DNA from 2 places in the Pseudomonas sp. rhizo66 genome. Region 1 is predicted to be linked to the other one. Evidence: riboswitches for the same ligand, from Rfam matches in the RefSeq annotation. Region 1 holds a riboswitch; the other holds the start of a gene.
The links. A riboswitch is a leader RNA that binds a small molecule or an ion and turns the genes downstream of it on or off. The one in region 1 is predicted to bind cobalamin.

Region 2: linked by a shared signal. The riboswitch ahead of cobO (cob(I)yrinic acid a,c-diamide adenosyltransferase) and the one ahead of cobW (cobalamin biosynthesis protein CobW) in region 1 are both predicted to bind cobalamin.

The regions. Positions count from the first base shown of each region.
Region 1 covers NZ_JAUJWZ010000001.1:82,761-87,982, reverse strand. The annotation lists gene cobN (cobaltochelatase subunit CobN) at 1-1,639, opposite strand, end outside; gene cobW (cobalamin biosynthesis protein CobW) at 1,643-2,713, opposite strand; cobalamin riboswitch at 2,813-3,024, opposite strand; gene QZR14_RS00290 (2OG-Fe dioxygenase family protein) at 3,375-4,127, shown strand; gene QZR14_RS00285 (hypothetical protein) at 4,127-5,222, shown strand, end outside.
Region 2 covers NZ_JAUJWZ010000027.1:32,618-37,839, forward strand. The annotation lists gene QZR14_RS25625 (C40 family peptidase) at 1-75, shown strand, start outside; gene QZR14_RS25630 (PQQ-dependent sugar dehydrogenase) at 209-1,522, opposite strand; gene QZR14_RS25635 (hypothetical protein) at 1,589-2,173, opposite strand; cobalamin riboswitch at 2,337-2,562, shown strand; gene cobO (cob(I)yrinic acid a,c-diamide adenosyltransferase) at 2,644-3,255, shown strand; gene QZR14_RS25645 (cobyrinate a,c-diamide synthase) at 3,252-4,652, shown strand; gene bluB (5,6-dimethylbenzimidazole synthase) at 4,649-5,222, shown strand, end outside.

The DNA.
Region 1 (5,222 bases):
CGCCATGGGCGCCGTAGGTATTGCGCAACCAGAAATAGAACGCCAGATAAGCGTGCGGCGGCACCAGATCGGGGTCGTGATAGACCGCGCTCGGATCGACCTGATAACCGCGCGCCGGTTGAATGCCGACGAAGGTCAGGCCAAAGCGAATGCCGGCAATCATCATCCGCCCGTCGCGGCACATCGGGTCGTTTTGCGGCGCGCCCCAGCGTTCGATCACAGCGCTGCGATTGGCCTCGGGCAGCGCGTTGAACATCGCCAGGTAGGCGTCCATCGCCAGGCTTTGCTGGCACGGGCGCAGATCAATCGTGTCGAGATCATTGCTGACGCCGCCGAGCAGTTGCTGGATCAACGCGGTGCCGCTACTTGGCAGCTCTGCCGTAACCGGATAGCCCTCGGCCTGCAACGCCCGCAGAATATTCAGCGCCGCTGCCGGCGTGTCGAGACCGACACCATTGCCGATGCGTCCATCGCGAGTCGGGTAATTGGCGAGGATCAGCGCGATGCGCTTTTCGCCATTCGGCACCCGCGCCAGATCGATCCAGCGCCGCGCCAGTTCGGCGACAAAATCCATGCGTTCGGGTTGCGCGCGGTAGCAGACCACATCGGACTGACTGCGCTCGCTGCGCCAGGCCAGGTCCTTGAAACTGATCGGCCGACTGATGATGCGCCCGTCGAGTTCCGGCAAGGCAATGTGCATGGCCAGATCCCGTGGCCCTAGGCCTTGCTCGCTGTCGCGCCAGCCGGGCTCGTTGTCCTGCGCGCAGATTGCCTGAATCACCGGGATGTTGCGGCGAAACGGCCGCAAGTGCGGCGCTTCAGGACTGGACTGGGCAAACCCGGTGGTGTTGAGAATCACCCCGGCCTCGACCTCGTCCAGCCAGTCCTCGACCACCGCCAGGCAGCCGGGCTCTTTCAAACTGGCCACCGCAATCGGCAGCGGATTCAGCCCCGCCGCCTGCAAGCGCTGGCAGAACACATCGATAAACGCAGTGTTCGCCGCTTGCAGATGCGAGCGGTAAAACAACACCGCCGCGACCGGGTGCTCGGGCAGCCATTCGGCTTGCCAGTCACTCAGTGCGGCGGTGGTTTTGTTCGGGTGGTAAATCGCCGTGCGCGGCAGGGTTTGCGGTTCTTCCCAAGCATAATCGCGAGCCAGCCAGCGGTTGGCCAGACAGCGGAAGAAATCCAGCGCATTGCCCAGGCCACCCTGACGCAAGAACTGCCAGAGGCGATCACGATCCACGGCGTTGACGGTGCTCAAGTCACTGAGTTCCGGATCAGGACGGTCATCGCCCGGCACCAGAATCAGCTGCACACCACGCTCAGACAGTTCGACCAGACGCTCGACGCCGTAACGCCAGTAAGCGATGCCGCCGTGCAACGAAATCAGAATGACCTTGGCATGACGCAGCACTTCGTCGACGTACAGATCGACCGAAGCGTGATTCTGCACCTGCATCGGGTTGGCCAGACGCAGGCTCGGGTAATCCTCGGGCAATTGCTGCGCGGCCTCGGCGAGCAGCGCCAGACTGGAGTCGCCGCTGCACAGGATCACCAGCTCGGCGGGGGTTTGGCCAAGGTCGGCAATGTTGTCATCCGAGACGAAACCGCCGGGCTGGGTCCTGAGCAGGTGCATGGCTTAAACGCTGAGCGCGGCGCGCAGTTGCGCTTCGAGTCGGGCGGCGTCGAGTTCCTGGCCGATCAGCACCAGACGCGTGACGCGCGCTTCATCGGCGCCCCACTGACGGTCGAAATGCTTGTCGAAACGCGTGCCCACGCCCTGGATCAGCAGACGCATTGGTTTGTTCGGGATGGCCGCGAAACCTTTGACACGCAGGATACCGTGCTGAACCACCAGTTGCGTCAGGGCGTCGAGCAGCAGGCTTTCGTCGGCTTGCGGCAGTTCGATGGAGATCGAATCGAAAGCGTCGTGATCGTGGTCATCGTGGTCGTCATCACCGTCGTGGTGATGATCGTGATGGCTGTGACGGCTGTCGATGTGTTCCTCGGACCCGGCGCCGAGGCCGATCAGCACGTCCAGCGGCAGACGACCGTTGCTGGCTTCGATGATTTTCACTGCTGGCGGCAGCTCTTCGGCGACTTCGGCGCGGACACGAGCGAGGTCTTGCGCGCTGGTCTGGTCGGCTTTGTTGAGGATCACCAGGTCGGCGCTGGCCAGTTGGTCGGCGAACAATTCGTGCAGCGGCGATTCGTGATCGAGGTTCGGGTCGAGTTTGCGCTGGGCATCGACCTGATCCGGGAACGCGGCGAAGGTGCCAGCAGCGACGGCCGGGCTGTCGACCACGGTGATCACCGCGTCAACGGTGCAGGCGCTACGGATTTCCGGCCACTGGAAGGCTTGCACCAGCGGTTTTGGCAGGGCCAGGCCCGAGGTTTCGATGAGGATGTGGTCGAGGTCGCCACGACGGGCAACCAGTTCGCGCATCACCGGGAAGAACTCTTCCTGAACGGTGCAGCACAGGCAGCCGTTGGCCAACTCGTAAACGCGGCCGGTGGCTTCTTCTTCGGTGCAACCGATGGTGCATTGCTTGAGGATTTCACCGTCAATGCCCAACTCGCCGAACTCGTTGACGATCACCGCGATGCGACGGCCCTGCGCGTTGTCGAGCATGTGCCGCAGCAGCGTGGTCTTGCCCGAGCCAAGGAAGCCGGTGACGATGGTGACGGGGAGTTTGGCCAGTGTTTTCATCGGTATGCCCTTTGGCAAGCGGCGGGCATACGGGACGAGTACCGGCAACGCGCGTGCGCGCCGGAAGCATTCGCCACCGGATCACCCCGCCCGGTTGTAGTGAGAATCTGTGACGAGGCAGGTCTCCTGGCTGACGGCGTTCAGGCGCTGGGCCTGGCGTTGGCTGCGCCTTCCCGCTGGCTCATCGATTGAGCTGGCAGTGGCATGGCAGCGAACATCACCGTTCACAGTTGCGGGGGCAGCCGCGGCATTGACCGCGTTCCCTTCTTAGCTCCGGCATACGCCGGAGAACCTCGAATGCGCAAGGCTACGCATGCACGGCAGGCGGGTCAACGCCTGGATCATTGTGGTTATAAGGGCACCAACTTTTTCATCTAATGATCGCGAACACTTCTCACTTAAAAAGTAGTTGTAAGTTATGTCTTACATGCCCTATCCGTTACATAAGAAAACTACCACCGCGTTAAACCCTGAAATAGAGCGGCCGCGTGCATTCGATTACATATCTTTACAAAAACCAAATTGATAAATCAATACAAGATATGAACGATGAGTTCGCACAAGGACTATGAGTCTCTCAAGAAAGGATTTCTTGCATGGCTGATTATTATCAGTATTTGATCCTGCCTGTTTCTTTCCTGCACCCATGGGTATCCACAACATGAGTGCCGGTAACGCGTTACGGCTTGCAAGTGATGCCGGACTAAAGGAACTTTCCGAACTACTGCGCAATTGCCACTATGCGCACAGCGCCCATTATCCAGCATTGGATGTAGCACTGCTGGGACGCGAAGCATGCCGGGCATTCAATGCAACCTGGGAGCATTTGCATACCGACGCGTATCTCAGCGCAGAGAACGGTCTTCGCGAACGACGCATCTGCAAGTTCCAGTATCGCCAACGGGAACGCCAGTGGACGGCGCTGCAAGACTGCCACTTTTTTCAAGCCGAGACCGACAACCCGCTGTTGGGCGGGGTGCAGCGCACCTACACCCGCTGCGAGGCGACGTTCATTGACTCCCCGGTTCTGCAGACACTGCTGGCCGCCGACCTGGCACTGATGGACATGGCGCTGGGCCCGCGCGACTGGCTCGTGACCTGCCATCAGTTCCGTATCCTCTGCGATCAAGGCAATGCTGGCCAGGCCACCCCTGAGGGCCGACATCGCGACGGGCACGATTTTGTCTTTCAACACCTCATTCAACGCCAGCATGTCATCGGTGGCGAAAGCCGGATATTTGATGAAGAAGGTGGCCAAGTATTCAGTGCAACTTTGACTGACTATCTGGAAACCGTCGTCTTGAATGACCGAATACTTCTGCATGAAGTTTCCCCACTGCAAACATCGAGCATTAATTCGGATCGCGGCAGTCGCGATATGTTGATTATCGACTTCGACCTGGCGGACTACTAATGAATCATTCGACTCATGCACTTTCAGTCAGCTCCCCCCTCGCGCATAACTTCATCATTGAACAGTTTCAACAGGCGTGCGCACGAAGAACTTCCACACTATCGCTGACCGCCAATGAAAACATATTGTCCGAGACTGCACGCACGCTAGGACAGAATCGTCATTACGAGCGTTACTTGTTCAATGCACAGGCCATTGACGGTCAATGCTATGCCGCCGAATTCAATGGTATGCAGGTCGAACACTTCCCCGAAGTCGAAACATTAAAGGCTTTGGCGACCCAAGCCGTGCAGGCGATGTTCAACGCGCCGTTCGTCGAATACCGCGTACTCTCCGGCGTGCACTGCACGCTGAGCGTGCTGGCCGCCCTGACCGAGCCGGGCGACTGCGTATTATCACTGGCGCCCGAAAGCGGCGGGCATTTCGCAACCGGGCCTCTGGTGCAGAAGATGGGCCGGCACAGCGTCTTTTTGAAACTGACGGCTGACGGACAAATTGATCTCGGGGATGTTGATCGGCAACTCCAGGCGTGTGGTGTACAACCGGCAGCCGTACTGCTCGACCACGGTCTGACCACACGGGCAATCGCCCTTAAACCACTGCGCGCGCTGCTGAACCGCCGGGGCTTTGAGCGGACACTGATCATCTACGATGCGTCGCACACTCTGGGCCTCATCGCCGGGAAGGCCTTTCCCAACCCGCTTGACGAGGGGGCGGACATTCTTCAAGGCAACACCCACAAATCCCTGGCAGGTCCGCACCGGGCACTGATCGTCTGCCGGCGTGCCGATCTGGCCCAGCGGATCGAGCAAACGCTCAGCGGTGCGCTGGTGTCCTCGCCCAATCTGCCCGGTCTGCTGCAACTGTTCGTCAGCCTGCTGGAAACCCAGCGCTACGGCCAGGCCTACGCCCAACGTATGTGCGCCAATACTCGCCAGTTGCACGACGCACTCGCCGACCTGCCGGGCTGGACGCTGCACCCCTCCGACACGCACCTGCTGTTGCTCGAAGGCGAACGGGCCCGGCAAGCGGCGCAGCAGCTCAATGAACTGGGGATCCGGATCAACAATAAACAGATCAATGGCCGCGACTGCC
Region 2 (5,222 bases), on a different contig from region 1:
AAGGCGTATTGGCAGAAGGCTTATCTGAGTGCGAAGCGGGTGTTGCAGCCTGAGCATCTGGCGCATAACCCATAGTAAAAATCGCAGCAATCCTAATGTGGGAGCGAGCCTGCTCGCGAAAGCGGTGTATCAGTCAACTCAATGGAGGCTGACACTCCGCATTCGCGAGCAGGCTTGCTCCCACAGTTGTTTCAGGTCACATTCAGCATCACTTCGTGGCCGACACTCGCCACACCTTATTGCCAACATCATCCGCCACCAGCAAGCCACCTTGCTGATCGATCACCACGCCCACCGGGCGGCCGAGTGCATTCTCGTCCTTGTCGAGGAACCCGGTCAGCACATCCACCGGTTTGCCACTCGGCTTGCCACCGGTAAACGGCACGAAAATCACTTTGTAGCCACTGTGCGGTTTGCGGTTCCATGAGCCGTGCTGGCCGATGAACGCACCTTCCTTGAACTGCGCCGGCAAGCTGTTGCCCTCGGCAAAACTCAGGCCGAGCGAGGCGGTGTGCGGCCCGACCGCGTAATCCGGGGCGATCGCTTTGGCCACCAGGTCCGGGTTTTGCGGTGTAACGCGCACATCGACATGCTGACCGTAATAACTGAAAGGCCAGCCATAAAAGCCACCGTCCTTCACGGAAGTGATGTAGTCCGGCACCAGATCGCTGCCGATCTCGTCGCGCTCGTTGACCGCTGTCCACAACGCGCCACTGGTAGGCTCCCACGCCAGGCCGTTGGGGTTGCGGATGCCCGAGGCGAAGATGCGGTGATTGCCGGTCGCCCGATCAACTTCCCAGATCGCCGCGCGGCCTTCTTCCTTGTCCAGACCATTTTCGCCGACGTTGCTGTTCGAGCCGACCGTGACGTACAGCTTGCTGCCGTCCTTGTTGGCAATGACGTTTTTGGTCCAATGGTGATTCAGCGTCCCGCCCGGCAGATCAACAACCTTGATCGGCTGCGACTTGATCTCGGTCGCGCCGGGTTCGTAGTTGAAGCGCAGCAGGCGATCGGTATCGGCGACGTACAGGTCGTTGCCGACCAGAGTCATGCCGAACGGCGAGTTGAGGTTCTGCAGAAACACTGTGCGGGTCTCGGCGACGCCATCATGATCGGCGTCGCGCAGCAGGGTGATGCGGTTCGGGCTCGGCACGCCAGCGCCGGCCTTGCCCATGACCTTCTTCATCACCCAGCCACGAATGCCGCTGCTGTCATCAGGCTTCGGCGGGGCATTGGTTTCCGCCACCAGCACATCGCCGTTGGGCAGCACATAGAGCCAGCGTGGGTGATCGAGGCCTTCGGCGAATGCTGCGACTTGGGTGCCGGCTGCGGCGGTCGGTTTGCCGCCCTCGGGCCAGCCGATCGCCGGGGCGATGTTCACTGTCGGGATCAGGGTCTTGTTCGGTTCGGGCAGTTTCGGTGACGGGCCGGTGCCGTCGGAGACTTGCAGGCTGGAGGATTCACCGCAAGCGGCGAGACCTCCGGCGAAGGCGATGACAAAAACGAGCTGGGGCTTGCGCATTGCTGATCTTCCCTATGAATGCATTCCTAATCATAGAGGAGGGCGCAAGCCCGATGGTTCAACTGCTCAGCCGCGGGCTTCCTTGAACAACACGGCGATGCCCGGGTGATAGTTGCCGGCTTCGCTGCGTAATTTGCGGTAGGCATAGGGGAAATACCAGGCGACGGCGCAGGTGTGTTCCTTTTGCAGGTCGTCGACCATGTCTTGCAGCTCTTCGGGGCTGGCGCTGTGCTGGGCTTTCTGCGGCGCGACAAACAGGCAGCCGAGCTTGAGGTCGCTGGCGTAGCTGATGCGTTTGGCGTCGTTGGTGATGTCCAGCAGCGCTTGGGTCAGATTGAGATTCGTGACCCGTGGCCAGCGTTGCGTGGCCTGAATGAAGGCGCGATCTTCGGCGCCGGCGATAAACAGGTCGGCGCGGGCATTGCGTTCGCCTTCTTCGTTCTGCTTGCGCGTGGCAGTGTCGTTCAACGTGACCAGCTCGGCCATCCAGGCTGCGGCCGAGAGCAATCCGAGATTGGCTTTCTCGTCGTGCCAGTAAGGGGTGTCGCTGTCGCCGCGCACGGCGTTGTAGCGGTCGATACAGTCAAACCAGCGTTCGAGCACCGGGCGCAGGAATTCCAGGCGCGGGTTGCTGATGATCATGCCTTGCATCGTCATCATCCTTTATTGTTGTCGTGGGCTTTTCGAGAAAAGCATGGCTCTTTGATGTCATTTGTATCAGTGTGGCACAAGATTGGCGTCAGATAATTGATCGACGGCAGTTATTCGCCCTGTGGCGGCCTCTTTAATTGACGCTCCACCCCCAACCCTCTAACCTTCGCGGCTTGTTTCAGGTGCTCTGTGACCGGTGTCGACAGAGTGAAACAGGGAAGCCGGTGAGGGTTGTCTTCATGCGAAGAACCACCACGATCCCGGCGCTGCCCCCGCAACGGTAAATGAGTGAAAACTGCGTCGAATGCCACTGCTCAACAGCGGGAAGGCGCGCGGTCCGGCATACGCCACTCATGAGCCCGGAGACCGGCCTGATTCATCCAGCGGCATCACGGTGGGCGATGCCAGGCTTTTTGCCGTCTATTCTTGTGCCTGCCCGCCGTTATCCAGCCTCAACGGAGAGCTCCCCCATGACTGATTCCCCCGAGCGCGACGAGCGCCATCTGGCGCGTATGCAGCGCAAAAAAGCCGTGATCGACGAACGCATTGCCAACTCGCCCGACGAGTGCGGCCTGGTGCTGGTGCTGACCGGCAACGGCAAAGGCAAAAGCAGCTCGGCGTTCGGCATGCTTGCGCGCGCCATGGGCCACGGTATGCAGTGCGGCGTGGTGCAGTTCATCAAGGGGCGCAACAGCACTGGCGAAGAGTTGTTCTTCCGCCGCTTCCCCGAGCAAGTGCGTTTTCACGTGATGGGCGAGGGCTTCACTTGGGAAACCCAGGATCGCCAGCGTGACATTGCTGCCGCCGAAGCCGCGTGGGCCGTCTCCCGCGAATTGCTGCGCGATCCGTCGATCGGTCTGGTGGTGCTCGACGAATTGAACATCGCCCTCAAGCACGGTTATCTCGATCTCGATCAGGTGCTCAGCGATTTGCAGGCGCGTCCGCCGATGCAGCACGTTGTTGTCACCGGTCGTGGGGCCAAGCCGGAAATGATCGAGATGGGCGACACAGTCACCGAAATGGGCATGCTCAAGCACGCCTTCCAGGCCGGCATCAAAGCGCAGAAAGGCGTCGAACTTTGAATCAACCACGTCACTGCCCGGCGGTCCTCATCGCCGCGCCGGCCTCCGGTCAGGGCAAGACCACCGTCACCGCCGCGCTCGCCCGTTTGCATCGCAATCAGGGGCGCAAGGTGCGCGTGTTCAAATGCGGGCCGGACTTTCTCGATCCGATGATTCTTGAGCGCGCCAGCGGTGCGCCGGTGTATCAACTGGACATGTGGATGGTCGGCGAGCAGGAAAGTCGCCGTCTGTTGTGGGAAGCCGCCGCCGAGGCGGACCTGATTCTGATCGAAGGCGTGATGGGCCTGTTCGATGGCACGCCGTCCAGCGCTGATCTGGCGCGGCATTTTGGTGTGCCGGTGCTTGGCGTGATTGATGGGACGGCGATGGCGCAGACCTTTGGTGCGTTGGCGCTGGGACTGGCGAAGTATCAGCCGGATCTGCCGTTTGCCGGCGTGCTGGCCAATCGTGTCGGCACCTTGCGTCATGCGCAGTTGCTCGAAGGCAGCCTCACCGAAGGTTTGCGTTGGTATGGCGCGTTGTCCCGTGAGACGGGCATCGAGCTGCCGAGTCGTCATCTCGGCCTGGTGCAGGCCAGCGAATTGAATGATCTGGATGTGCGTCTCGACGCCGCCGCCGATGCATTGGCCAGCAGTTGCGAGGTAGCGCTGCCACCGGCCGTGGAGTTCGCCGCGCCGGACATCATCGCTGTCGAGCCGCTGCTGCAGAATGTGCGAATTGCCGTCGCCCGCGATGAGGCGTTTGCCTTCACCTACGGCGCGAGCCTCGATCTGTTGCGCGCGATGGGCGCCGAGTTGAGTTTCTTCTCGCCGATCCGCGACACGCAATTGCCGGAGGCGGACAGTCTGTATCTGCCCGGTGGTTATCCGGAATTGCACCACGCTGCACTGGCGCAAAACACCGCGATGCTTGAGGCGATTCGCGCGCACCACGCGGCGGGCAAACCGTTGCTCGCCGAGTGTGGCGGCATGTTGTATCTGCTCGATTCTTTGACTGACGTTGAGGGCACTCGCGCCGAACTGGTCGGGCTGCTGAAGGGCGATGCGGTGATGCAGAAGCGTTTGGCGGCGTTAGCGCTGCAAGCGGTCGATCTGCCGGAAGGTTCGTTGCGCGGGCACACTTATCACCATTCGCTGACCACCACTGAGCTGACGCCGATTGCCCGTGGCTTGAGCCCAAATGGTGGGCGGGGTGCCGAGGCGGTTTATCGTGAGGGGCGGATGACGGCTTCTTATGTGCACTTCTATTTCCCGTCGAATCCTGTGGCTGTCGCTGCCTTGTTTGCGCCAGTCCTTGAGGCCGTCATCGCTGGCAAGCCAGCTCCCACAGGGAATTGCATTTCGTCAGGCATTACACCGCCCACTGTGGGAGCTGGCTTGCCAGCGATGGGGCCATGACCGACAACGCATTCTCCGAAGCCGAGCGCCAAGCCGTCTATAAAGCCATCGCCGAACGTCGCGACATGCGCCACTTCACCGGTGGCACCGTCGAGCCGCAACTGCTGCGCCGTCTGCTCGAAGCTGCCCACCAAGCGCCAAGCGTCGGCCTGATGCAGCCATGGCGTTTCATCCGCATCAGCGATAGAACCTTGCGCGGCCAGATCCAGAGCCTCGTGGAAGAAGAACGTATCCGCACCGCTGAAGCCCTCGGCGAGCGCAGTGACGAGTTCATGAAACTCAAGGTTGAAGGCATCAATGATTGCGCCGAAGTACTGGTCGCCGCGCTGATGGACGATCGCGAAAAGCACATTTTCGGTCGCCGTACATTGCCGGAAATGGACATGGCCTCGCTGTCCTGCGCGATCCAGAATCTGTGGCTTGCTTCGCGCGCCGAAGGCCTGGGCATGGGCTGGGTCTCGCTGTTCGAGCCGCAAGCGCTGGCGGATCTGCTGAAGCTGCCCGAGGGCGCCAAGCCACTGGCGGTTTTATGCCTGGGCCCGGTCAAGGAATTCTATCCGGCGCCGATGC